3 regions of the Thioalkalivibrio sp. AKL7 genome follow, and region 1 is predicted to be linked to each of the others. Evidence: riboswitches for the same ligand, from Rfam matches in the RefSeq annotation. Region 1 holds a riboswitch; each other region holds the start of a gene.
The links. Region 1 has a riboswitch for cobalamin ahead of bluB (5,6-dimethylbenzimidazole synthase). Riboswitches for the same ligand answer to the same signal wherever they lie in the genome.
Positions count from the first base shown of each region.

Region 1 (7,863 bases):
AAGCGGAGAGCCGGGATCTCCCCACGCGGGAACACCGGGACGTCTGCGCCACCTCTCACGACGAAGATCCCGGATAACCGCTGCGCGGTTTCCGGGATGACGACGTTGGCGGACCATCCGAATGTCTGGACCAGGAATCCTGGCCGCCCGCCCACATGACATCCCGGCCCATTACTCCTCGCCCTTCCGGCCGTAAGCGCTTCCCTTGCCGTCGTCCCGGGCGCAGCACACCCCCTGACGTCAGCCCGCCCTCCCACTACTGTCTGTCATCCCAGCCACAGCGAAGCGGAGAGCCGGGATCTCCCCACGCCAGGGATACCCCCCGCCGTCCGTGCCACCTGCCAACGATGGAGATCCCGGATAACCGCTTCGCAGTTTCCGGGATGACGAGGGTTGGGTGGCAGAGATGACGGTTGGGGTCGGGATGCTGCGGTGGTGCCGGCCGGCGTGCTTGTCTATGTGCCTGGAGGGCGGAATGCATGTTGGCCGGTTTGTCACAGCGGGTCTCCCTTCAGGACGTGCGGGAGGCCGGCGACGGTGAGGACGACGCGGTCCATCGCAGGGGCCAAGCGCTGGTGGAGCCAGCCGGCCTCGTCGGCGAAGCGGCGGGACAGTGCGTCCATGGGCGTGATGCCCATACCGGTCTCGTTGGAGACGAACACCAACGTGCCCGGCAGGCGCGGAACGGTCTCGATCAGGGCCTCGCGTTCACGCTCGATCCGGCCCTCGTCATCGGTGCACAGGAGCTGGGTCAGCCACAGGGTCAGGCAGTCCACCAGCAGGCACTGCTCCGGTCTAGCGGCCTGCTCCAGCGCCCGGGCCAGGCCTGTGCCCGCCTCGACGAGGCCCCAGTCTACGGGCCGGTCGGCGCGATGGCGTTCGATCCGGCGCGCCATTTCGGCATCTTCCGCGCGCGCCGTCGCCACGTAGGTCACGGGCCGGCCGCTGGCCGCCGCCAGTTGTTCTGCCAGCCGGCTCTTGCCCGAGCGCACGCCACCCAGTACCAGGGTCTTCATGCGACTGGCTCCCTCGTCTCGGCTTGCAGAAGGGTCAGTATGTAATTCATATCCAGGTGTTCTTCCAGAGAATCGGCCAGGCGCTCCAGGCCGCGTTCCCGCGCCGTTGCCAGGTCTTCCCCGGTCTCCATCCCGCAGCGCATCCCCGCCCAGTGCAGCAAGGCCTCGGCAGCGTCCGATGTATCGAACACGCCGTGGACATAGGTGCCGGCCACCGCGTCATCTGCACTACGCGCGCCATCCGGGCCGTGTTCCAGCTGCAGCACCGGACGCCCCAGGCCCGGCCCGGTCGTCACGCCCGCATGGATCTCGTAGCCCTCCACACGGGCCTCCCGATCCAGCACGCGGTCGCCGCGAACCCGCTCCAGGTGCTTCTCGGGTGCGAGCCGGGTCTCGATATCCAGCCAGCCCAGCCCCGGCGTGGAGCCCGACTGGCCCTCCACCCCATCGGGATCGTGCACGGCACGCCCCAGCATCTGGAAACCGCCGCAGATGCCCAGCACCTTTCCGCCATAGCGCGCATGCCGCTGCAACGCTTCTTCCCAGCCCTGCTCGCGCAGCCAGGCGAGATCGGCACGCACGGACTTCGAGCCCGGCAGGATGACCAGATCCGCCGGTTGCAGGGCTTCGCCTGGACCGACAAAGCGCAGGTCCACTGCCGGATGCAGGCGCAGGGGGTCGAAATCGGTGTGGTTGGAGATGCGCGGCAACGCCGGCACGACCACCTTCAGCGCGTCCGCGGGCGTCGAAGGCATCGCCTCGCGCGGCAGGGCATCCTCGGCATCCAGATAAAGCCCGTGCAGGTATGGAATCACACCGAGCACCGGCTTGCCGCTCTCCTGTTCCAGCCAGTCCAGCCCGGGCTGCAGCAGGCCGACATCCCCGCGAAAGCGGTTGATCACGAAACCCTGTACCCGCGCGCGTTCCGTTTCGCTCAACAGGGCCAGCGTGCCCACCAGATGCGCGAACACCCCGCCCCGGTCGATATCCGCGACCAGGATCACCGGGCAGTCCACCGCCTCGGCAAAGCCCATGTTGGCGATGTCGCCCGCGCGCAGGTTGATTTCCGCCGGCGATCCGGCGCCCTCCACCAGCACATGGGCGTACTGCGCCGTCAGGCGCCGATGCGATGCCAGCACGGCCTCGCGCGCTACCGGCTTGTAGTCGTGATAGGCACGGGCATCCAGCTCCGCCGCCGGCCGACCATGGATGATGACCTGCGCCCCCTGGTCCGAGCTGGGCTTGAGCAGCACGGGGTTCATGTCCGTGTGCGGCTCCAGACCACAGGCCGCAGCCTGCAGGGCCTGGGCGCGCCCGATCTCGCCACCGTCGGCCGTGACCGCGCTGTTCAGCGCCATGTTCTGCGGCTTGAACGGCACCACCGACAGCCCGCGCCGGTGCAGCACGCGCGCCAGCCCCGCCACCAGCACGCTCTTGCCGGCATCCGAGGTCGTGCCCTGCACCATCAGCGTCGTACCCATCAGGACGTCCCCAGCGCCTGCTCCAGGCGCTTCCATTCGTGCTCTTGCCCCGGCAGGCCAAAACGCAGGCTGCCCGGTTGATCAAACCGTCGGACCAGGATGCCCTGCGCGCCCAGGCGGTCCTGCCAGCCCGCGGGATCGGCCACGCGGCACCACTGGAACAACGCGGTTCCGCCGGCGGGTTCCAATCCGCGGGCGCGCAGCAAGTCTTCAAGGCGCTGTCCTCGAACCCGCAGCATGCCGCGCGTCTCCGCCTGCCAGGCCAGGTCCGCCAGGGCCCGAGCCGCGATCCAGCGCGACGGCCCGGACAGGCTCCACGGCCCCAGCCGGGCGGCCAGCCGCGCCCGCAGTTCCTCGCCCGCAATGACAAACCCCACGCGCGCTCCGGCCAGCCCGAAGAACTTGCCCAGCGAGCGCAGCACCACCAGGCCCTCGCGCGGCGCGTCCTTCGCCAGGCTTGCCTCGGGTGTCACGTCCATGAACGCCTCGTCCACGATCAGCCAGCCGCCGCGCGCGGCCAGGGCCGCATGCCACGCCAGCAGGTCCGCGCGGTCGAACCGTTGCCCGGTCGGGTTGTTGGGGTTGACCAGCACCAGCACGTCCAGGCCAGGCAGTGCGGCCTCGATCGAATCCCCATCCAGCGGGACGACGTCGTGCCCGGCCCCGTGCCAGGCCCGGGCGTGTTCGTTGTAGCTGGGCTCGAGGATACCCACGCGCGCCGTGCCTTCCCGTAGCGCGGGCAGCAGCTGTATCGCGGCCTGGGAACCGGGCACCGGCAACAGCGCCCCGGTCCCGTAATAGGCGGCGGCTGCGGCCTCCAGGCCGTCGTCCGGTTCCGGCAGGCGCGCCCAGACCCCTGGCGGCAGCTCGCCCGCGGGGTAGCCATGCGGGTTGATGCCCGTGGAGAGATCCAGCCAGTCGGCCTCGGGGATCCGGTAGCGCGCGGCCGCCTGGCGGATACCGCCCCCGTGCACCTGGATCAGTGCCTGCGGCTCCGGCGTCTGCATCGATTGGGCCTCAGAACAGGACAACGACAATCACCCCGGCCACAATGAAGGCCATCCAGATGGCCAGCGCACGATCCAGCAGCGTAATCGCCTGGCGAATGCCCGCCGCGTCCGGCATGCGGCCCATCCCCAGACGGGGTCGCCACTCGCGCTGCCCGCCATAGGGTGCCGCTCCGCCCAGGACCACGCCCAGCGCACCCGCCCCTGCGGCCATCACCGGCCCCGCATTCGGGCTCTTCCAGCCGGCGGCCTGCTCGCGCCAGCACTGCAGCGCGTCCCGGCCACGACCGGCCAGGGCATAGCCCAGTGCCGTCAGGCGGGCGGGGATCAGGTTCATGGCATCGTCCAGGCGCGCGGCGGCCCAGCCAAACGAGCGAAACCGGTCATTGCGATAGCCCCACATCGCATCCAGCGTGTTCACCAGGCGATAGGCCACCACGCCCGGCGCGCCAGCCACCAGGAACCAGAAGATCGTGGCGAACAGTGCGTCGTTGCCGTTTTCCAGCACCGACTCGATGGTCGCGCCACTCACCCCTCGCTCGTCCAGGGCCGCCGTGTCGCGACTGACCAGCATGCCGACGCCGGTGCGCGCCCCAGACAGGTCATCCTTTTCCAGGGCCTCGGCCACCACCTCCGCATGCTCGTCCAGGCTGCGCCAGCCAATCGCCAGCGTCAGGATCGCCAGCGTCAGAAGCCAGCCCCAGGCCAACGAGGTGCCCAGTGCGGCCAGCACCACCCAGGGCAGGACCAGCGCCGCGAGAAGGAGCGCTCCGCGTACACGACTCGGCGCATGCCAGCGGGATTCGGCCCAGGCCGCGAGCTGGCCGAATCCGGCGAGCGGATGGAACCGCCGTGGGTCGCCAAACAGTCGGTCCAGGATCAGGGCTCCGATCAGGATCAGAAAGGTACTCATGTGTTGCCACCCCCGGATGGCCCATCCGGACGCGCGGCGGATTCCCGCACAACCGTGGGCAAGGCCAGCTCGCACGGCGCACCCCAGCGATCCTGGAACACCAGGTCTTCCAGGGGGCGGCGGGTGTCCCAGCCCGCCGTTTCCAGCATCGGCCGGTCATAGAAGCGCTCGACATGCCCGAGGCACAGCACGGCAATGGGGTACCCGCCCTCGGGCATCTCCAGCCGGTTGGCCAGCCAGTCCGGATCGAACAGGGAGACCCAGCCCATGCCCAGGCCCTCGGCGCGGGCGGCCAGCCACAGGTTCTGGATCGCACACGCGGCCGAACAGAGGTCCATCTCGGGGAGGGTCCTCCGGCCGAGCACGTAGCGCTCGCGGCCATCGGTCAGGGCCACGACCAGCAACTCGCCCGCCTCGCGGATGCCCTCCAGCTTCAAGCGATGCACGTCGGCCGCGCGCTCGCCACAGGCCTCGGCGGTGCGCGCCTGTTCCTCCGCCGCGTGGGCGTGGAGCGCCTCGCGCACCGCTGGGTCGGTAATGCGCAGGAAGCGCCAGGGCTGCATATAGCCCACGCTCGGCGCGCGATGCGCCGCCTCGAGCAGCCGCCGCAACACCGCTGGATCGACCGGGTCCGGCCGAAAATGGCGCATATCCCGGCGTTCCGCGATCACGCGATAGACGGCCGCAAGCTCATCTTGGGCAAACCCCGAACCCCCGGCATCAGCGCCCGGGCAGGAAGGGTTCTCATTGGCGGGCAACTCGGACTGCATCGGCTTACCGTCAGGGGGACACGACGCGGATGCAGAGGGATCGGGGTGTGGCCACAGGGGCCCGCACCTACCGACCCTCGCCCACCGCGCGGTCGCAGAAACATCGTCCAGGCCGGTCTCCGGGCTCGCGAGGCCCCGGCAACCCGGGGCGGCAAGTCGCCTTCCCGGGCCGCGTTCGGCCCAGTGGCTTTCGACTTGTCGAGGTCCGAGCGGCCTGCGGAAGCACCCCTCGAACCCACTCGCTTACCGTTGCGGGGGCAGCGTCGGAATGGGGCTGCGGAGGATCTCGCGCCTGCACCGACTTCCCGTTTAACCCGCGCGATCAGTCGCCCGGGCACCTGGTAGCAAGGCGCCAATCATACGCGGCAAGCCCACTGCCGACCAATTGACGCTCCGAGGCGCCCCAGGCTTGCTGCTATGATGCCCCGCTAGTCCAGCGCCAGGTGGCGGCTCCCCAGCCGGCTCGAAGGCGCTTGAACAACCAATCCAATGCGACTGTAAAATCATGCAATTTTGGACTTCCCGAACTCCACTTCTCGCTTGCCTCCTGGGCCTGTTCTCAACCCCGCTGATCGCAATGGCGGACTCAATCACGGTCACCGACGACGATGACCGCGAGGTCCATCTGGAGCAGCCTGCCGAGCGCATCGTCAGCCTGGCGCCGCACATCACCGAGGTGCTGTTTGCCGTGGGTGCGGGGGACCGCATCGTGGGCGCAACGCAGTACAGCGATTATCCGCCCGAGGCGGAGGCCATCCCGCGGATTGGCGGCTACAGCCGGATTGACCTGGAACGGGTACTGGAAAGGGACCCCGATCTGGTGATCGCGTGGAAGAGCGGCAACTCCGCCTCCCAGGTCGAACGCCTGCGCGAACTGGGACTGCCGGTGTACGTATCGGAACCACGCAGCTTCGAGGGTGTGGCCTCGAGCATGCGGCGCATGGCCACGCTCGCCGGCACGCATGACCAGGGCGACGCCGCGGCAGAGGACTTCCTGGGCCGAATGGACGCGCTCCGCGCCACGTACGGTGACCGGGACCCGATTCGCGTGTTCTATCAGGTGTGGGAGCAACCGTTGATGACGGTCAATGACGACCACCTGATCGCCGAGGCCATCGCCGTGTGTGGCGGCGTGAACGTGTTCGGCGATCTCGACCGCCTGGTGCCACGCATTGGGCGCGAAGCCGTACTGGATGCCGACCCCGAGGTCATCATCGGCGGCGGCATGGGCGAGGACCGTCCCGACTGGGTGGTCGCCTGGGGCCAATGGGAGGACCTGACCGCGGTCCAGCGCGACAATCTGTTCTTCATTCCCCCTTCGCTCCTGCAACGCCATACCGGACGCATCGCGGAAGGCACGGCCCTGATGTGCGAAGAACTCGAACGCGCCCGCGCCCGCCGTTCCGCCCCATGACCATGACGGTCCGCCTCGCAGTCTCCCGGAAAGGATATCGCGGGACACCAATGAAGGAGCGTGGTACGTGCGCTGAAGGCAGCGCTCCCGCCGTTCCGGCAACCTACCGCTTCGTCCGCCTGGAGCGGAGGGCTACCGCTTGACCCGTTCGTTCCTCCTGGCCCTGGGCGTGCTGTTGCCCGCGTCTGTGCTCTCCGTCCTGGTGGCACTGGCCTACGGCAGCGTGCAGATTCCGTTCCCTGACCTCCTGAGTGTCTTCTTCGGCGAGGCCTCGCGACTGCACAGCACCCTGGTACTGGATCTGCGCCTGCCGCGCGCGCTGGCCGCGTTCGCCGCCGGCGGGTTGCTGGGCCTGGCCGGAGCGCTGATGCAGGTTCTGCTACGCAATCCACTGGCCGATCCCTACGTGCTGGGGCTCTCTGGCGGTGCCTCGGTGGGCGCCTTGCTGGCGATGCTCGCGGGGCTGTCCATGTTCTCGGTCTCGGCCGCGGCCTTCGTGGGCGCCCTGCTGTCCACCATTCTGGTGTTCGGCCTGGCCCACGGCACGGGCAGCTGGACCCCGACCCGCCTGCTGCTGACCGGTGTCGTGGTGGCCGCCGGCTGGGGCGCGATGATCAGTTTCATCCTCGCGGTCAGCCCCACTGCGGAGCTCCCGGGCATGCTGTACTGGCTAATGGGCGACGTCTCCCATGCCCGCAACCCCTACCCGGCCTGGGGCGTACTCGTGGTCGTCGCCCTGCTCGCCCTGCCATTTGGCCGCACCCTGAACGTCCTGGCGCGCGGGCCCATGCAGGCCGCGGCCCTCGGAGTGGCCGTACGCCCGGTGGAATGGACGATCTATGTGGTGGCGGCCCTGATCACCGCGACCGCAGTCACCCAGGTCGGCGCGGTTGGCTTTGTCGGGCTGATCGTGCCACACATGCTGCGTCTGATCTTTGGCAACGACCAGCGCGTGATCCTCCCGGCCTCGGCCCTGGGCGGGGGCATCCTCCTCACCCTGGCCGACACCCTGGCCCGGACGATCATTGCCCCGGAACAGTTGCCGGTGGGCGTCATCACCGCGATGCTGGGTGTCCCGGTGTTCCTGTTCCTGCTCTACCGGAGCCGCTGATGCCGCGTACACCTCCCCCAGCCCCCGCGGCGACCCAGCCACATGACACGCCGGGCCTGGGCGCGCGCAGCGTCCACCAGGAACCGGGGCCCAAGACGCTGCTCGCGACGCATGAGCTCGTCATCGACGTGCCCGAGCGGCCGCCCGGTTC
Region 1 covers NZ_KB906947.1:418,429-426,291, forward strand. Annotated here, with positions in the region: gene cobU (bifunctional adenosylcobinamide kinase/adenosylcobinamide-phosphate guanylyltransferase) at 495-1,016, opposite strand; gene G315_RS0101840 (cobyric acid synthase) at 1,013-2,497, opposite strand; gene cobD (threonine-phosphate decarboxylase CobD) at 2,497-3,504, opposite strand; gene cbiB (adenosylcobinamide-phosphate synthase CbiB) at 3,515-4,417, opposite strand; gene bluB (5,6-dimethylbenzimidazole synthase) at 4,414-5,187, opposite strand; cobalamin riboswitch at 5,280-5,544, opposite strand; gene G315_RS0101860 (cobalamin-binding protein) at 5,765-6,601, shown strand; gene G315_RS0101865 (iron ABC transporter permease) at 6,741-7,712, shown strand; gene G315_RS0101870 (ABC transporter ATP-binding protein) at 7,712-7,863, shown strand, end outside.

Region 2 (7,863 bases), on a different contig from region 1:
GCCGGTGGGACTGGGAGCAAAGCGGGTACGGAAACTCATGCGCAGGACACTCGATCAGGGGTAGCAAGAATAGGGGGAACTAGGGTAGCAGAACGATACTCCCCGATGACCCTGCAGCCCGGTTTCGGTTGGCTATACTCAAGACAGGCAACCACAGGGGCCTGCGCCGCCCAAAGGAGTCCTAATGAAACCGGTTTCGCTCACCCAACTTGCAACCATCGCTCTGGTCACCGGGGGATTCGCCCTGGCCGCTGGCAGCGCCACCAGCATGGAGCGCGTTTCGGCCGCCGATGAAGCCAAGGTATATTTCATCAGCCCGCAGGATGGCGACACCGTCGAGAGTCCCGTGCGGATCCAGATGGGCCTGCGCGGCATGGGCGTGGCCCCGGCCGGCGTCGAGGCCGACAACACCGGGCATCACCACCTGTTGGTGAACCAGCCGCTGGACGAGGTCGACCTGGATGCCTCGCTCCCCTTCTCCGACCACAAGCGCCACTTCGGAGGCGGTCAGACGGAAGGCGAAATCGAACTGGAACCAGGCACCCACACCCTGCAATTGCTCTTCATGGACTACCGCCACCTCAGCTTCGACCCGCCAGTGACCTCCGACAAGATCACCATCACCGTCGAATAGGCGACACAAAAAAGCCCCCTCCGGACCCGGAGGGGGCTTGTCATCGCCAGTGGCAACCGGTCGCTTACGGCAGTGACGGGATCTCGAACTGCGGCATGTCACCGGTCAGCGCGTGCATGAAGGCCTCCAGGTCCGCGACTTCATCGTCGCTGAACTCCATGCCCAGCATCTCCTGCCCCATGATGCGGATCGCCTCGTCCAGCGTGGCGGTCTCGCCGTTGTTCATATAGGGGTAGGTCAGCGCCACGTTGCGCAGGGTCGGGGTCTTGAAGGCAAAGCGATCACTCTCCTCCCCGGTCACCAGGTAACGGCCCTCGTCTTCCGAGCCCGGCACCTGGATGCGATGGAAGTGGCTGTCGGTCAGTGCCGGGCCACGGTGGCAGGCGACGCACCCGTTATCCGCGAACAGCTTCATGCCGCGCATCTGCTGCTCACTCATCGCGCCCTCGTCCCCAACCAGCCAGCGGTCCAGCGGCGAGTTCGGGGTATTCAGCGTGCGCTGGAAGGTGGCCAGCGCATGGGCCACGTGATCGGCATTGATCACGTTGTCACCGTCATAGTCCGGATAGGCGGCCTGGAACTTCTCCTGGTACTCGTTGAACTCTTCCAGACGCTCGATTGCGTCCTCCAATGGCATCGCCATCTCGATCGCGGCCTGGATCGGACCCAGCGCCTGGCCTTCCAGGTCGTCCTCGCGGCCATCCCAGAACTGGGCCGTGAAAAAGCCGGAGTTCAATACCGTCGGGGTGTTGCGCTCGCCGACCTGGCCATCATGCCCCACCGCGCGCGGGATACGGTCCGCCCAGCCCAGCGCCGGGTTGTGGCAGGTCGCGCAGGAGATCACGCCGGAGCTGGAGATGCGCGGCTCGAAGAACAGCATCTTGCCCAGTTCGATCTTCTCCTTCGTCATCGAGTTGTCCGCCGGGATCGGCGGCAGCGCCGGCAACGGCTCGAACACGTCGCGGTACTCGGAATAGTCGGTATCCGCCAGCACCGGGGCCGAGGCCCCCATGGCGACGGCCGCGCACGCCGCGAGCGCCGTCATTCGAAATCCGGAAAGTGTCTTCATGGCAGGTCTCCCTTGGGGAATGGGTGTCGGCTCGAACCGATCTAGACTCGGTCCAGATCGTCTGAAACCCACCCTACCCACGCGGGAAACCGGACGCGATCAAAAACGGGTATTCCGTTGATCCAGATCAACGGATACCGCTGCCATCCCGACTCAACGCGCCCTTGACCCTCAAACGAAGGCGCCGTAGGGTCCGCCTTGCCTTCAGGTGCCCCGGCCAGAACCGGCCGGGGATAATCGGGAAGCCGGTGCGCGAACACGCGTTCGCAAGTCCGGCACTGCCCCCGCAACGGTAGGCAGAGTCAGGGCGGATCCAATGCCACTGCGGCGCATCCCCGAGATGCCCGCGGGAAGGCGACCCGCCCTGGATGCATCACGCATCCACTCTGCGAGTCCGGAGACCGGCCTGGAGAACACCCGACGCCGCGGTGGGCGGCCGAGCGGGCCAGGACCGGTGTGCTCAACGACCGGCCCTACCCTGCTCCCTGTCCAGCGTCCGGCGTCGTTTCATCCACGGCGTGCGGGGTCGCTCGTCCAGGGGAGCACCACAACAATGGAAAACACCCATGTCCGACCGGGGCGACATGCCGTCCCGGCCCTTGCCACGTTTTGTCTGATGACGGCCACGAGTCTCGCGCCGGCACAGGCCGGCTTCGACTTCAGCGACGCGGAAGACGGCCTGCAGGTCACCCTGGATCCGCTAGTTCAGGGCCGCTACAGCTACAACCGAGACCCGGACGGCTCCCGCAGCGAGTTCGACTTCCGCCGCGCCTGGCTGGACAGCTCCGGGACCCTGTTCCACCCCGATCTGAGCTTCCGTCTGCAGCCGGATTTCAGCAGCGGCGAGCTGTCCATGCGCGACGTCTGGCTGCAGTACGCGCTGGGCGAATCGCTGAGTCTGCGGGCCGGTCAGTTCACCGTGCCCTTCGGGCTGCCACGGGATATCGGCGGGCCCAATCGCCTGTTCACCGAGCTGAGCATCGCCGGCAACCAGTTCGAGGTCCCGGCCGGACGCGACACCGGCGTCGCCCTCCTGGGTGGCGCGGCCGACGACCGCGCCTGGGCCCTCGGCGTGTTTGACGGCCGGGGGCGCCTCGACCAGCGCGACGAGCGCCCATCCACCTCCGGGCATCTGCTCAGCGCCCGCAGCGCCTGGGCCCCGGTAGGGGCGGTTCCGCGCGACAACACCACCGTGGGCCAGGCCGTGGAACACACGGTCGCCCTGGGCGCCGGCGTGCAGGCCGCCAGCCGCAATCACCTGCGTGACTGGAGCCGCGGACTGGAAGGCACGGTGGAGCACCAGCGCGCCGACTGGGTCACCGCCACCGCCGACGCGGTGGTCAAGTTCGGCCACACGTCTCTCTCGCTGGCGGCCTTCCGCCGCAATGTTTCCCCCGACCGGACCACGAGCTACCACGACCTGGGTGCCGAACTGGAACTGGCGCAGTCGCTGCCGGTGGCGGGGCTTGAGCTCGCTGCCCGCCACGCGGTATTGCGTCACGATGCCGACGACGACCTGGAAAGCGACGAGCGCTGGCAGCGCGAGTGGGGCGCCGGCCTCAACTGGTACCACCGTGGCCAGCGGCAGAAGACCCAGCTCATGTGGCTGGACCGCGACAACGACACCTCGAACTGGGAGCTGCATCTGCAGCACCAGTTCCGCTTCTGACTCGCACAGGGAGAATCGACATGAAATGGACACAATCCATCATCCGTCACTCGCTGACGACCTTCTTCGCGACAGTCCTGTTACTGACTGCCGCAGGAACCCTGATCGCCGGAGAGGTAACGATCCCAATGCCGGGCCCCTGGGGCAAGTATCACGAGACCCTGGACGATCCGGCCGATGTAGACGCCCCCGAGGCCTTCCAGCGATTCCGTCAGCAGAGCATGCAGGGCACATCCGCCACCTACCGCAGCATCGAGCAGATCCTGCGTTATGGCGCACCATTCGCCGGACGTCTGCCCGATCTGGCCGAGGAACTGGCGCGCCGCGCCGACGACATCGAAACCTGGTTCGCACGCGAGACACCCGCGCGGCACGGCGAACCCGGTGCCCTGCCCGCGGCCTGGGAAGACCCGGACTTCGCCGAGTACAAGGCCGCCTACCGCGAGGCCGCCCAACAACTACAGCGCAAGGTGGAGTCGGCCGAGGACCTAGGGAACGAAGACTTCCAGCTTCGCGCCACCGAGGCCCTGAACGGCGTGCGCCACCATTGCCTGGCCTGTCACGACAACTACCGCCGCCGCTGAACCGGGTAGGAACCAAGGGGCCGCCTGGGCGGCCCCTTTCCGTAATCCTGACCAGGAAGCAACCACCTTCGCCTGCAAGCAGGCTCCCACATCGCCGGGAACCTGTAGGAGCCTGCTTGCAGGCGAACACCGGGGGCTCCACAACGCTCACCGGGATCGTCCCTGCCTGCGGAAGATCGAAGACGCGACGCTTAGTCCCCGTCCATGCCCCGATAACGGCGCACGTGCGCCGGGTCGTACAGCGCACTGTCGCGGAAATCGCCCGGATCCAGCGCCGGCCCCACCAGGATCAGCGCCGAACGCCGCGTGGTCAGGGCCTCTGCCCGTTCCACGATATTGCCCAGCGAACCGCGCACCACGGTCTCGTCCGGCCAGCTGGCGCGGAAGACGATCGCCACCGGACAGTCGCAGCCGTAGTGCGGACGCAGGTCCTCGACCACGGTCTCGATATTGTGCAGCGACAGGTGGATCGCAAGGGTCGCCCCGGTCGCGGCGAAAGCCTCCAGCCGTTCGCGCTCCGGCATCGACGAGGCCCGTCCCGGCGTACGCGTCAGCACCACCGACTGTGCCACCTCCGGCACGGTCAGTTCGCGCCCCAGGGTCGCCGCGGCCGCGGAAAACGCCGGCACGCCCGGGGTGATGGTGTAGTCGATCCCGGCCGCCTCCAGGCGGCGGATCTGTTCGCCCAGCGCGCTGTACACCGACAGATCGCCGGAATGCAGTCGTGCGACATCCTCACCGGCCGCATGCGCGCGCTGGATCTCGTCCATGATCGCGTCCAGCGTCAACGGCGCGGTGTTGATCACACGCGCCCCCTCCGGCGCATGCTCCAGCACGGCCTCGGGTACCAGTGAACCCGCGTACAGGCATACCGGACAGGCCGCAATGCGATCGCGCCCGCGCAGGGTCAGCAGATCCGCGGCACCCGGCCCCGCTCCGACAAAATGAACCGTCATGATGACTCCTTGGATACGTGATGGGCATCGACCCAGGCCACCGCACAGCTGGCCCGCGCTGACAGACGACGCGGCAACAGCAAACGCGCGCCTGCGCCGGCTGCCGCCAGCGCCGCCGCCTCGGCCACCGACCCGACATCGGCGGTTGCACGTGCCCGCCGCGACTCCGTAAGCACTACGCCGTCGCAGTCCGCCAGCGCGGCCGCGGACAGAAATACGAGTTCCAGTTCCAGCTCGCGCGCCACCGTCGCCAGCATGGCGCTGTCGCTCTTGTGCGCCGGCGCCGCCAGCTGCCGGGCCCCGATCACCCCGGCACGCTCCGCTCCCGGCATGGCGCGGGCCTCGGCCAGAACCGCACGAATCAGACCCTCCAGCTCCCGCGTCGTACAGGCAGAGGCAAAGCCGACGCCTGGCACGACCCAGGATCCCGCCTGGTTCAACTCCGGTGCAGGGACCACAGGGTCACCGGCCGCAGCGGTTTCCAGCCCGACATCGCGCCCAGCGGTTCCGAGCGACTCACATTGATCCGTGTCAGCTCGCCACCATGGCGCTCGCGCGTCGCCGCCAGCACCGCATCGCCTTCCACCGTCACGCTGTTGGCGACCAGGCGCCCCCCCGGGCGCAGGCTCTCCACGCAGTGTTCCACCAGCCCGGGCGTCGTCAGCCCACCCCCGATGAAGATCGCGTCGGGGGCAGACAGGTCATCCAGCGCCTCCGGCGCGCGCCCGGAGATACATTGCAGGGCCGGGACCCCTAGGGCACGCGCATTGCGCCGGACCCGCTCCAGCCGCTCCGCACGCGGCTCGATGGCCACGGCGCGGTTCGCTGGATCCGCCAGCATCCACTCGATACCGACAGACCCCGACCCGGCGCCAATGTCCCACAGGCACTCGCCACGCCCGGGCGCCAGCAGGGCCAGCGTTACCGCACGCACCTCGCGCTTGGTAATCTGCCCGTCCTGCTCGAATTGATCCTCCGGCCGGCCGGCGCTCGCCGCGATCACGGAGGCCGTCGAGGACGCACGGCATTCCAGGGCGATCGTGTTCAGCGGATCCACCCCACATGTCCTCCATTCCGCCACCGTGGCGGCCTCTACGCGCTCCGAGGCCCCGTCCAGTTGTTCCAGAACGGTCAGGGTCGAGGCCCCGAAACCCAATTCATCGAGCCACTGGGCCAACTCGCCAGGCGTCTCACCGTCGCGGCTGAGGATCAGCAGCCGCGCGCCGTCGTGCAGCCACGGGCGCAGCGCCTCCATGGGCCGGCCGTGGACCGACAGGCAGCGGGTCTCCTGTAGCGGCCAGCCCATGCGCGCGGCGGCCAGGCTGAACGCCGATGGCACCGGAAACACGCGGGTGGCTTCCACCGGGAAACGCCGCAGCAATGTCGTGCCAACCCCGAACCAAAACGGATCGCCGCTGGCGAGCACGCACAGCGGCTTCCCCGCTCGCGCCTCGATCCAGTCGAAAGCAGTCTCCAGCGGCGAGGGCCACAGCAGACGTTCCTGCCCCGGCTGCGGCGGCAGCATCTCCAGATGCCGGGCCCCGCCGATCACCGTGGTCGCCTGCGCAACGGCCTCACGGGCCTCCGTTGCCAGTCCGGACAGGCCGTCCGCGCCCACACCGACAATGTTCAGCCATGGCGTTCGTTCGCTGTTCGTGGCTAGACTGGTCATCCTCATGAGCTCCCGTTCATCTCCTGACTCCAGCCCCAGGGCAGCTCGCCCCCGGCACGTTCTGCTGCTGGGCGGCACCACCGAGGCCGCAGCGCTGGAGCCGCTGCTGGATGCGCACCCGCGGCTGCAGGCCACCGTCTCGCTGGCCGGGCGCACCCGAAAACCGGGGCCGTCGCGGCTGCCTCGGCGCACCGGCGGGTTCGGCGGCGCCGACGGCCTGGCCGCCTGGCTGCACGCACACGCGATTGACGCACTGGTGGACGCGACCCACCCGTTCGCGCGGCAGATCTCGGCCAACGCCGTCACGGCCGCACGCAACACCGGCATCCCGCTGGCCCGACTGACCCGGCCGTCGTGGGAGGCCGGGCCGGAGGACCGCTGGATCCGCGTGCCCGACCTCGCGGCCGCCGCCCGCGCCCTTCCGGATATCGGCCGACGCGTGCTGCTGACCACCGGCCGCCAGCACCTGGAGGCCTTCGAGGCCGCGCCCGAGCTGGACTACGTGATCCGCACCATCGACCCGCCCGAACCGCCGCCGGCGCTGCCGCGGGTCACCTGGATCCACGCCCGGGGCCCGTTCACGGCCGAGGACGAGGCGCGCCTCTTGCGGGAACACGCGATTGACGTTCTGGTGACCAAGGACAGCGGCGGCGATGCCACGGCCGCCAAGCTGCAGGCGGCTCGCGAACGGGGTATCCCGGTCGTGATGGTCGAACGCCCGCCGGACGCCCCCGGGGTGCCACGATTCCACGCCCCGCAGGCGGTACTCGACTGGCTGGAGGATCTCCCGGACGCACACGGCTAACGCGGCTCCCGCCTCATTCCGCCGATTCGACATAACGCGGGGTGTACACATGCCGCCGGCCCGACGGACGCTCCACCACCCGGGTGGACGCGGCACCCACGATCACCAACGTGCTCATGTTCGCCGTGGTCGGGGCCACTTCGCCCAGGGAGGAGATCTGCACGTCTTCGCGTTCGCCGCGGCCCACCGCGGTGGCCAGCACAACCAGGGTGTTCGGCCCCTGCACCTCGCGTACGATGCCCAGTGCCTCGCCCAACTGCCAGGGACGTGCGCGCGAGATCGGGTTGTAGAAGGCCATGGCGAAGTCGGCCTCGGCCGCCAGCCGCACCCGACGCTGGATCAGCGACCAGGGTTTGAGATTGTCCGACAGCGAGATCACGCAGAAATCGTTCCCCAGCGGTGCGCCCAGTCGCGCGGCGGCCGCCTGCATCGCCGAAACCCCGGGGGCCACATCCACCTCGACGCCCCCCCAGC
Region 2 covers NZ_KB906951.1:74,888-82,750, reverse strand. Annotated here, with positions in the region: gene gltX (glutamate--tRNA ligase) at 1-39, opposite strand, end outside; gene G315_RS0109370 (DUF4399 domain-containing protein) at 185-634, shown strand; gene G315_RS0109365 (cytochrome-c peroxidase) at 699-1,679, opposite strand; cobalamin riboswitch at 1,893-2,128, shown strand; gene G315_RS0109360 (porin) at 2,257-3,372, shown strand; gene G315_RS0109355 (cytochrome c) at 3,393-3,956, shown strand; gene cobM (precorrin-4 C(11)-methyltransferase) at 4,148-4,912, opposite strand; gene G315_RS0109345 (cobalamin biosynthesis protein) at 4,909-5,352, opposite strand; gene G315_RS0109340 (bifunctional cobalt-precorrin-7 (C(5))-methyltransferase/cobalt-precorrin-6B (C(15))-methyltransferase) at 5,349-6,584, opposite strand; gene G315_RS0109335 (cobalt-precorrin-6A reductase) at 6,589-7,389, shown strand; gene cobJ (precorrin-3B C(17)-methyltransferase) at 7,403-7,863, opposite strand, start outside.
Region 2: it holds a riboswitch for cobalamin, as region 1 does, so the genes downstream of both, G315_RS0109360 (porin) here and bluB (5,6-dimethylbenzimidazole synthase) in region 1, are expected to answer to the same signal.

Region 3 (7,863 bases), on a different contig from region 1:
GGTCGCGCTCACGGCCGCCAGTCGGATGCCCTTGATCACCGGGACATCCAGCTCGCCGAAGGCCTCGGCCACCGCCTCGCGGTTGCCGCCCCCGCCGACCACGAAGTCCTGCAGGCTCACGATCCCCGCGAGATCCGCCGGCCCGGTCACCTTCTCCAGGGTCTCGATCGCCTCGCGGCTCGCCCCGCCCCAGCGCGCGAGCACCACAAAACACTGGATATCGCGATTCTCTAAGGCCTCACAGGCCGCATCCAGCAGGGCGCGGTCGCCCGGCCGGTCGCCGGTATCCAGATCCAGGAGCGCCACGGCCGGACCCTCCTCCAGATCGAGGGCGTCCGGATCGGGGCTGGAGCTTCCATGGCGATAGTAACGGATGGTCTCGCGCGGGTCCGGGTCCGGTACGTCGATCGCGTGGCCGCCATGCGCGGCCAGCCAGCGCATCAGGCCCTCCATGTTTTCCGGCGTGCGCCCCTGGTAGAACGCCCGCCCGGTCAGCCAGTCTGCCTGCTCGGGGAAGCGTTCCTGCTGCTGGGCCAGGTGCGCGCGCGGATCCTCACCCGGGTCCGGGTTGGCCGCCAGTTCGGTACGCATTTCGTCATCGAGACCCGCGAGTACGGCCTCACTGTCGATCCGCGACAACGCCGTCAGGTGGCGCACGCTGTTAATGGCCAGGATCGGGGCCCCCTCGGGCGGCGGGGCCTCCCGCAACAGACGATCGAGGCGCGCGGCCTGATCCCCGAAGACGGCCGCGACGAGCACCGCGTCCGCCTCGCGCCACAGCGCCGACACCGCCTCGTCCGACTTGTCCGTGAGCTGCTCCGGGGTGCGCAGTACGACCTCCGCCTCCGGATATGCCTCAAGGAAGCGATGCGCCCCGGCGGCGACCTCCGCCGCCGAGCGATCGGAGACGACGCCCACCACCAGCGGTCCGGCCCCGGCCGTGCCGACCCCGAATAAAAAAAACGCCAAAGCCATCAGAATTGTGCAACGAAAACGCATGGAGACTTCCCGAAAAACAGGCGCAAGGGGCCGCGAGGCGTGTACTCGACACGCCCGCGACCGTTGCAATGGGAATCAGGCGCCGCCGCAGCGACGCCGATCAGACGAGCACGTCAGCCGCGCTGGCTGGCCGGCTGCCAGAGGATCTCTTCGCCGTTCTCGTGGCGCGCGAGGACGCGACAAAGCACGAAAAGGAGATCCGACAGCCGGTTGATGTAGGCCAGCGAACCCGGGCGCAGCGCTTCGTGGTGGTTGAGCGCGACAAGACGCCGTTCCGCGCGCCGGCAGACCGTGCGGGCGATATGACAATCGGCCGAGGCCGGCCCGCCGCCCGGGAGAATGAACTCCTTCAGGGCCGGCAGATCGTCGTTGAAGGACTCGAGCTCCACGTCAAGACGCTCCACCGACGCATCCGGCAACGCCTGATGCCCCGGCACCGCCAGTTCCGCCCCCAGATCGAACAGCTCGTGCTGCACCAGCGCCAGCGAGCGGCGAACCTCTTCGGGCAGAACGTGCGTCAGCAACCGGCCGATCACACTGTTCAGCTCATCCACATCTCCGAAGGCCTCGACCCGATGCGAGTCCTTGTCCACCCGCGAGCCGTCACCGAGGCCGGTTCGGCCTTCGTCACCCGTGCGGGTCGCAATCTTCGACAGTCGATTACCCATGGATCACCTCTGCTGATAACGCAGTTTCACGAACGCGGCACGCCCCGGCTGGTTGTAGCCAAGCGCCGTCTCGTAGTCTTTGTCGAACACATTCTTGACCGAAGCCTGGAGCTGCCATTCCGGGGCAATCTGATAGCTCGCACGCAGATTCACCAGCCCGTAACCGGAAAGCCGTATATCATTGTTACGATCGTTATACGACCGGCTCTTGGCAATCACCGATCCACCCGCCGAGAAACGCTGGAACTGCCGATCCAGATCGAAGCGGGCAGTTACCGGGGACCGGCGAGGTAGTTCATTGCCTGTTTCACGATCCTCGGCATCCAACAACGTCAGTGAAGCGCGCGAAAGCCACTGACCACGCTCATAACCGCCTTCTATCTCCAAGCCCCGGATTCGCGCTTCCTCTACGTTTTCCGGTGGAGCGAACCCTGCAATCAAATTGTCGACCCGAGTTTCAAAAATGCTTACATCCAAGTAGCCGGGTTCCACCGAATAACGCGCGCCCAGTTCGAAGGTCTCCGACTCCTCCGGATCAAGATCCGGGTTCCCGCGGAAGAATCCAATATCGGGGTGGTAGAGTTCGTTAAACGTTGGCGCCTTGAATGCCGTCCCGTACGATGCCCGCAGACGCCACGCTTCAGCCACCTGTATACCCCAGGCCATCTGACCAGTCGTTTTGCTGCCGAACTGCTCATTGTCGTCGTACCTCAACGAACCTTCCAGCAAGTGCCTCCCGAGATCTGCTTGAAGAATCCCGAATCCGCCAACGTTATATCGACTAGTCTCCGCATATTCTTCGGCGCCCAAGAACCCAGGATCATCGACGTCAATCCGATCTTCACGGGCATCTAAACCTGCCGTCAACAACAAATGGTCAGTTAGGAATATCTCGTTCAGCCAGTCAACAGAATCCCTCTTGGTGTCATACTGCGACGCAAAGCTTCCATCCGTGTAACGGTCGTTTTCGTCCCGGCTATGCGAGACGCTGAGTTCCGTATCCCAACGATCTGTTAAACGCAGCCGAAGACCCGCACGGATCGCTGCATGCACATAGTCGGTGTAGTCATCACCTTCAGTACTGTCGAACTCGGATTCACCCTCTGAATAAAGGATGCTGCCGAAGACCTCGATCCCATTATCCAAGCGATGTGAAACCTTGGTTGCCAGGGAGGTGTTGTCATAGCCATCGCGGTCTTCATCGCCCACTCCGTCCTGGACGTTGATACCGTCGGTCTCGAAATGGCTGACCGAAAGGCTGTAGTTCGTGTTCTCGGTCCCGCCAGCGACCCCCACCCCAGTTTCCCAGGTATTGAAGCTGCCACCACCAACAAACGCATCGACCTTTGGCGGGCCCTTGCGGCCTTCCCGGGTGAAGACCTGCACGACCCCACCAATCGCGTCCGAGCCATAGATACTGGTACGCGGACCACGCACGATCTCCACGCGCTCGATTTCCTCTGGCGGAAGAAACTGCCAACTGGCACCACCCGTAGTCGCAGAACCCATGCGCACGCCATCAATCAAAAGAAGCGTGTGGTCGGAGCTCGTGCCACGCGTGTAAACGGAAGAGGTCTTCCCGAACGCGCTGTTCTGGGAGGTCTCGATCCCGGCGCGGCCCTCCAGAAGATCGGTGAACTGCTGGGGTTGCAGGCGTTCGATCTCTTCGCGGTCGATGATGGTCACCGAAGCGAGCGTCTCATCCACCGTCTGGGCGATGCGCGAGGCGGTGACCTGGACGGTCTCCAGCGTCTGGGCATCGTCGGTATTCGGTGTGTCCGCCAGGGCGGGACTGGTGGCCAGCAGGATGGCCGCGGAAAGTGCTGTGCGTTTCATTGTGTAGAGTCTCCCGGCGAGCCGCCCGCACGCCGTTGATTCGTCGGGATCGCGCAGACAGGGGGAGACAGACACGAGGGGGATCGGCCACGACCGGCGAACGGCCCGGCACGATCATCCGCCTCGCATGCCCGCCGCATGCCGCGCGATCATTCCCTGGCCGGTCTCCGGACTGACGAGCGTTCCGGCGCGGCGCCTTCCCGAACGTCATGTTCAGTGGCACTGGCCGCGACCATCAGAGACCGACTGGTGGTCTCTCGCTCGATCACCGTTGCGGGGGCAGCGTCGGACTCGTCCCGAGGCCTTGCAGCCCGCCGGAGACTCACCGATCTTCCCGTTTAACCCGCCAAGCAGCGCTTGGTCGGGCACCGAGGAACGCAGCGAACCCTACACAGTTGGGCGCAAAATTACCAGCCGCTACCCCCCCGTGCGATCCCGAGTGACACTAGCAGGCTCGCATACCGGCGCCGATCAGCGGCGGCGCCGTTCCTCCGCGTACAGGTAGCGGGTCCCGCGCTTGAGCAGCAGACCCCAAGCCTTGTCCTGCAGCATGGCGTCGAACTCGGGCGAGCGCTCGGCACGCAGCGCCACCGGGTGCGACTCGTCCCCGGTATGGGTCGCCAGCATCTCCAGGCGCTCGCGATTGGCCCCATAGTGGCTGACCAGGAAATCGCGCATGGAGTCACTCAGTGGCAGGTTGTAGATGCGCGTGAGGCGCAGCGCCAGCCACTCGGCCATGCGCCCGAGATCCTGCCGGACCTTGCGCACCATCGCCGAGCCCAGGCCTGCTTTGGCATCCGCGCTCATGCCCACGTAGAGCCCGCCCAGATAGGCCGCGGGATTGGCATATATCGCGCGCTGGATACTGGGATTCGTAAGATCCACCAGCGGCTCCATGATCAAGGCGAGCTGGATCCCGATCCGCTTGGCGGTCTCCGCATCCAGTGCCGAGCCGCCAAAGTAAAACAGGTCACCCTCGCGCTCGATCTTGAGTTCCTTGAGGAAAGAGCAGAAGTGGCTGGCCAGTTTCAGCTTCTGGTCGTCGGTCAGTTCGATCAGCTCCTCGCTCACCCGGATGCCGCGCACGCTGCGCTTGAACCAGCGCTTCTCGCCGCGCTTCTCCACCTGCGCCCGACGCAGGGCCTCCCAGCGTTCTACTGCGTTGATGTAGCGGCTTTGCGACTGCATCAGGTGGTCGCGCGCCTCACGCAGGTCCTCGACTCGGCGCAGCGCAAGACCGAGGAGCTGCCCATCCGCGGAATTTTCCGGAGGTTCGAGATCCTCCAGTCGCTGCAGCGCCTCCAGCACCTGACGCCCCAGACTGACGATCGGCTCGCGCAGGGCCTGTGGATCCAGGCCCGACGCCTCGTGCTGGGATAGCAGGATGCCGAGGGAGCGCAGGCGGCTGACCACCCCGGCCTGAGCCACACGGAAGCGGTTGCCCTGGGATTCGAGGCGGTCCAGGGCAGCCCCGAGCTGCCAGCCCCCCGACCATTCGAAGCTCAGCCGCTTGATCTGGCGTCCGTTCTCCAACTCGAAGGCGAGGACAAAGATCGCTTGCACGTCGTCGAGGGTGCAGCGCGCCAGGTCATCGGCGTCCGCGGCGGAAAACAGTCGATCCAGGAACTGATCCACCCGGCGCACACCGTCCTCCTGGGTTGGCGCCACGCCCCGCAGGCGGTCGCGCAGGAGGTCCGCAACCTCCGGCGCCTCGTGGTGCAGCTTCTCCAGGGCCGCGAGCCGGGAGTCCTCGGTCGCATCCACCAGATCCGCGACGCGCGAGCGCAGACCCAGGCGACGATAAATCTCGATCTGCTCCGCGGCGGCCGCCAGGCTGGCATCGCCGGTCATCTCGCGCACCGCGACCGCCACGGCCTCGGGGGCGATATCCACTTCGTGCAGCAGGACTTGGGCTGCCTTGCGCCGGCGCATGTCCGGGGTCATCTCGCCCATCGCCAGGTCGCGGGTGACGAACAGCAGATCCGGCAGCAAGTCGATGGTGTTGCGCAGCTGATCGCGCGAGCGCTCCTGGCGCTTGCCCCGTGTGGCGTCCGCAACGAAACGCGCGACCAGGCCGATGACCCCGAACAGCAGGGTGTAAACGGCAAAGAAGATGAAGTTCTGTGCCGGGGCGGCGTGGCCGAAACCGAGGAAGTAGCCGCCCTGCATTGCCAGGAACGTGACTGGCCCGGCGGCCCACAGCAACTGCAGGAAGTTCAGCGACCAGGGTACGCGCCGTGCGGTGGCGGCCACCTCGGTAATGCGGCTGCGCCCGGCCGCCTCGATCAGGACGTGCTCCTGTGACGGTCCGCCGGCCTGCGGGCTTTCCTGGCCCTGTGCCTCCCTGCGTTTACGAAAGCGACCGAACACGCGCCCCTGCTCCGGAATGGGTGGTTACCGCCGGCATGGCCGCAACGTGACCACTAGTGTAGGGAATGCGCGTTCGGTTCGCCCGAGTTTTGCAGTACTTTCGGGATCGGCCCCGGATCGCTCCCCTCGCCTTCAGGCGGCGTCGCTGGGCTGTGCCCGGGCCTCCCCGGGCGGGGTGGAGATCACTTCGGGGGCATCGTCACGATAGAGGTAATCGCGGGTCAGCGGCACCGCATCCTGCTGCTTGGCCATCTGCACATGGAAGACCACCTGGCCCCACCAGCGGAAAGTGCCCTCGCAACTCGCCAGGTAAAACTCCCACATGCGGCAGAACCGCTCATCGAAGCGTTCGACGGCCTCGCCCCGCACCTCCTGGAAGCGGCGATACCACTCGGCCAGCGTCTCGGCGTAATGCAGGCGCCAGAACTCGATATCGGTGGTGTCCAGCGGCGTGGGCTCCAGCGCGCCCATCACCTCGGACAGGGCCGGCGTATACCCGCCCGGAAAGATGTACTTGCTCAACCACGGGTTGGAGGTGCCAGGCGGCTCCTGGCGCCCGATGGTGTGCAGCACCGCGATGCCTTCCGGCTTCAGCAGATCATGCACGCGCCGGAAGAACGTCTCGTAGTTGGGCGTGCCCACATGCTCGAACATGCCGACGCTGACGATGCGGTCGTACTGGTCGTCGTGTTCGCGGTAGTCCTGATAGAGGAACCGCACCCGATCCTCGAGTCCCCGACGCTTGGCCTCGTCACGGGCAACCCGCAACTGCTCCTTCGACAGCGTCACGCCATCCACATGGACACCGGCATGCTCGGCGAGATGGAAGGCCAGACCGCCCCAGCCGCAACCGATGTCGAGCACCCGCATGCCCGGCTCCAGCATCAACTTCTTCCGCAGCATCGCGCACTTGGCCTGCTGCGCCTCTTCCAGCGTCATATCCGGGCGCTCGAAATAGGCGCAGCTGTAGAACATGCCCTCGTCCAGAAACTGACGATAAAGCCACTCATCGACGTCGTAGTGATGGGCGATGTTCTGGTAACAGCGCGCCACCTTGTTGCCCTGCTCGATCAGGGCCCGCAGCATGCGCACTGCAGGGTTGACCCGCTGCTTGAACATCGGCGCGAAGTTGCGCATGGCCACGTCGAGGAACACCTGCAGGCCCTCGGGGCCGGGCGACCACAGGCCGTCCATGTAGGTCTCGCCCAGCTGGAAACCCGGGTCGCGCCCAATCTTGCGTAACGCCGCCTTGTCATGCACCTGCATGGTGATTTCCGGCGCCCCGTTCCCGAAACGCTGCTCACGGCCATCCGGATGCCGCAGCACGAAGGTCCCGTAGCGTATGTACTGCTCCAGTAACCGCTCGATCATCTCTACCCCTGTCCTTGTTCTAGCGGTCGGGTCTCTCAGCCCCCACGCGTAACGCCGAACGTGACCGTGCCGCAGACTCTAGACTCAGTCTAATAACCGATGTCTCGCATTGTCCACGCAGCCGCCGGAGGGAGAAGACACCGAGCACATCTTGATGTGCGGCCCGGCTGACCGACGGCAATCCCTTCTGTAATCGCCTACAACTCATGGGGACAGTACCGCATTCCCGCGCCCGATGGCATACCCCGAAGATCGCTTTCCCCAACGTCGAAAAAACGGCTACCCTGCACCCATGACGCTACGACCCACCCAAGCCTGCCAGCACTGCACCCTGCGCCAGCTTTGCCTGCCCATGGGCCTGCCCCAGGATGAACTCTGGCAACTCGACCAAATCGTCCAGCAACGCCGGCCGATCGCCAAGGGTGCGCCCCTGTTCACCATGGGGACCAAGTTCGAAGCGCTGTACGCGGTCCGCACCGGGGCACTGAAAACGGTGCTGATCTCCGATGACGGGACCGAACAGATCACCGGCTTCGCGCTGGCCGGCGACCTCCTGGGGCTGGACGCGATCCACTCCGGCAAGCACCCGGTCAGTGCCATTGCACTGGAGTCCACCAGC
Region 3 covers NZ_KB906951.1:52,888-60,750, reverse strand. Annotated here, with positions in the region: gene G315_RS0109265 (cobaltochelatase subunit CobN) at 1-999, opposite strand, end outside; gene G315_RS0109260 (cob(I)yrinic acid a,c-diamide adenosyltransferase) at 1,113-1,667, opposite strand; gene G315_RS0109255 (TonB-dependent receptor domain-containing protein) at 1,671-3,503, opposite strand; cobalamin riboswitch at 3,644-3,891, opposite strand; gene G315_RS0109245 (hypothetical protein) at 3,975-5,873, opposite strand; gene G315_RS0109240 (cyclopropane-fatty-acyl-phospholipid synthase family protein) at 6,006-7,244, opposite strand; gene fnr (fumarate/nitrate reduction transcriptional regulator Fnr) at 7,537-7,863, shown strand, end outside.
Region 3: it holds a riboswitch for cobalamin, as region 1 does, so the genes downstream of both, G315_RS0109255 (TonB-dependent receptor domain-containing protein) here and bluB (5,6-dimethylbenzimidazole synthase) in region 1, are expected to answer to the same signal.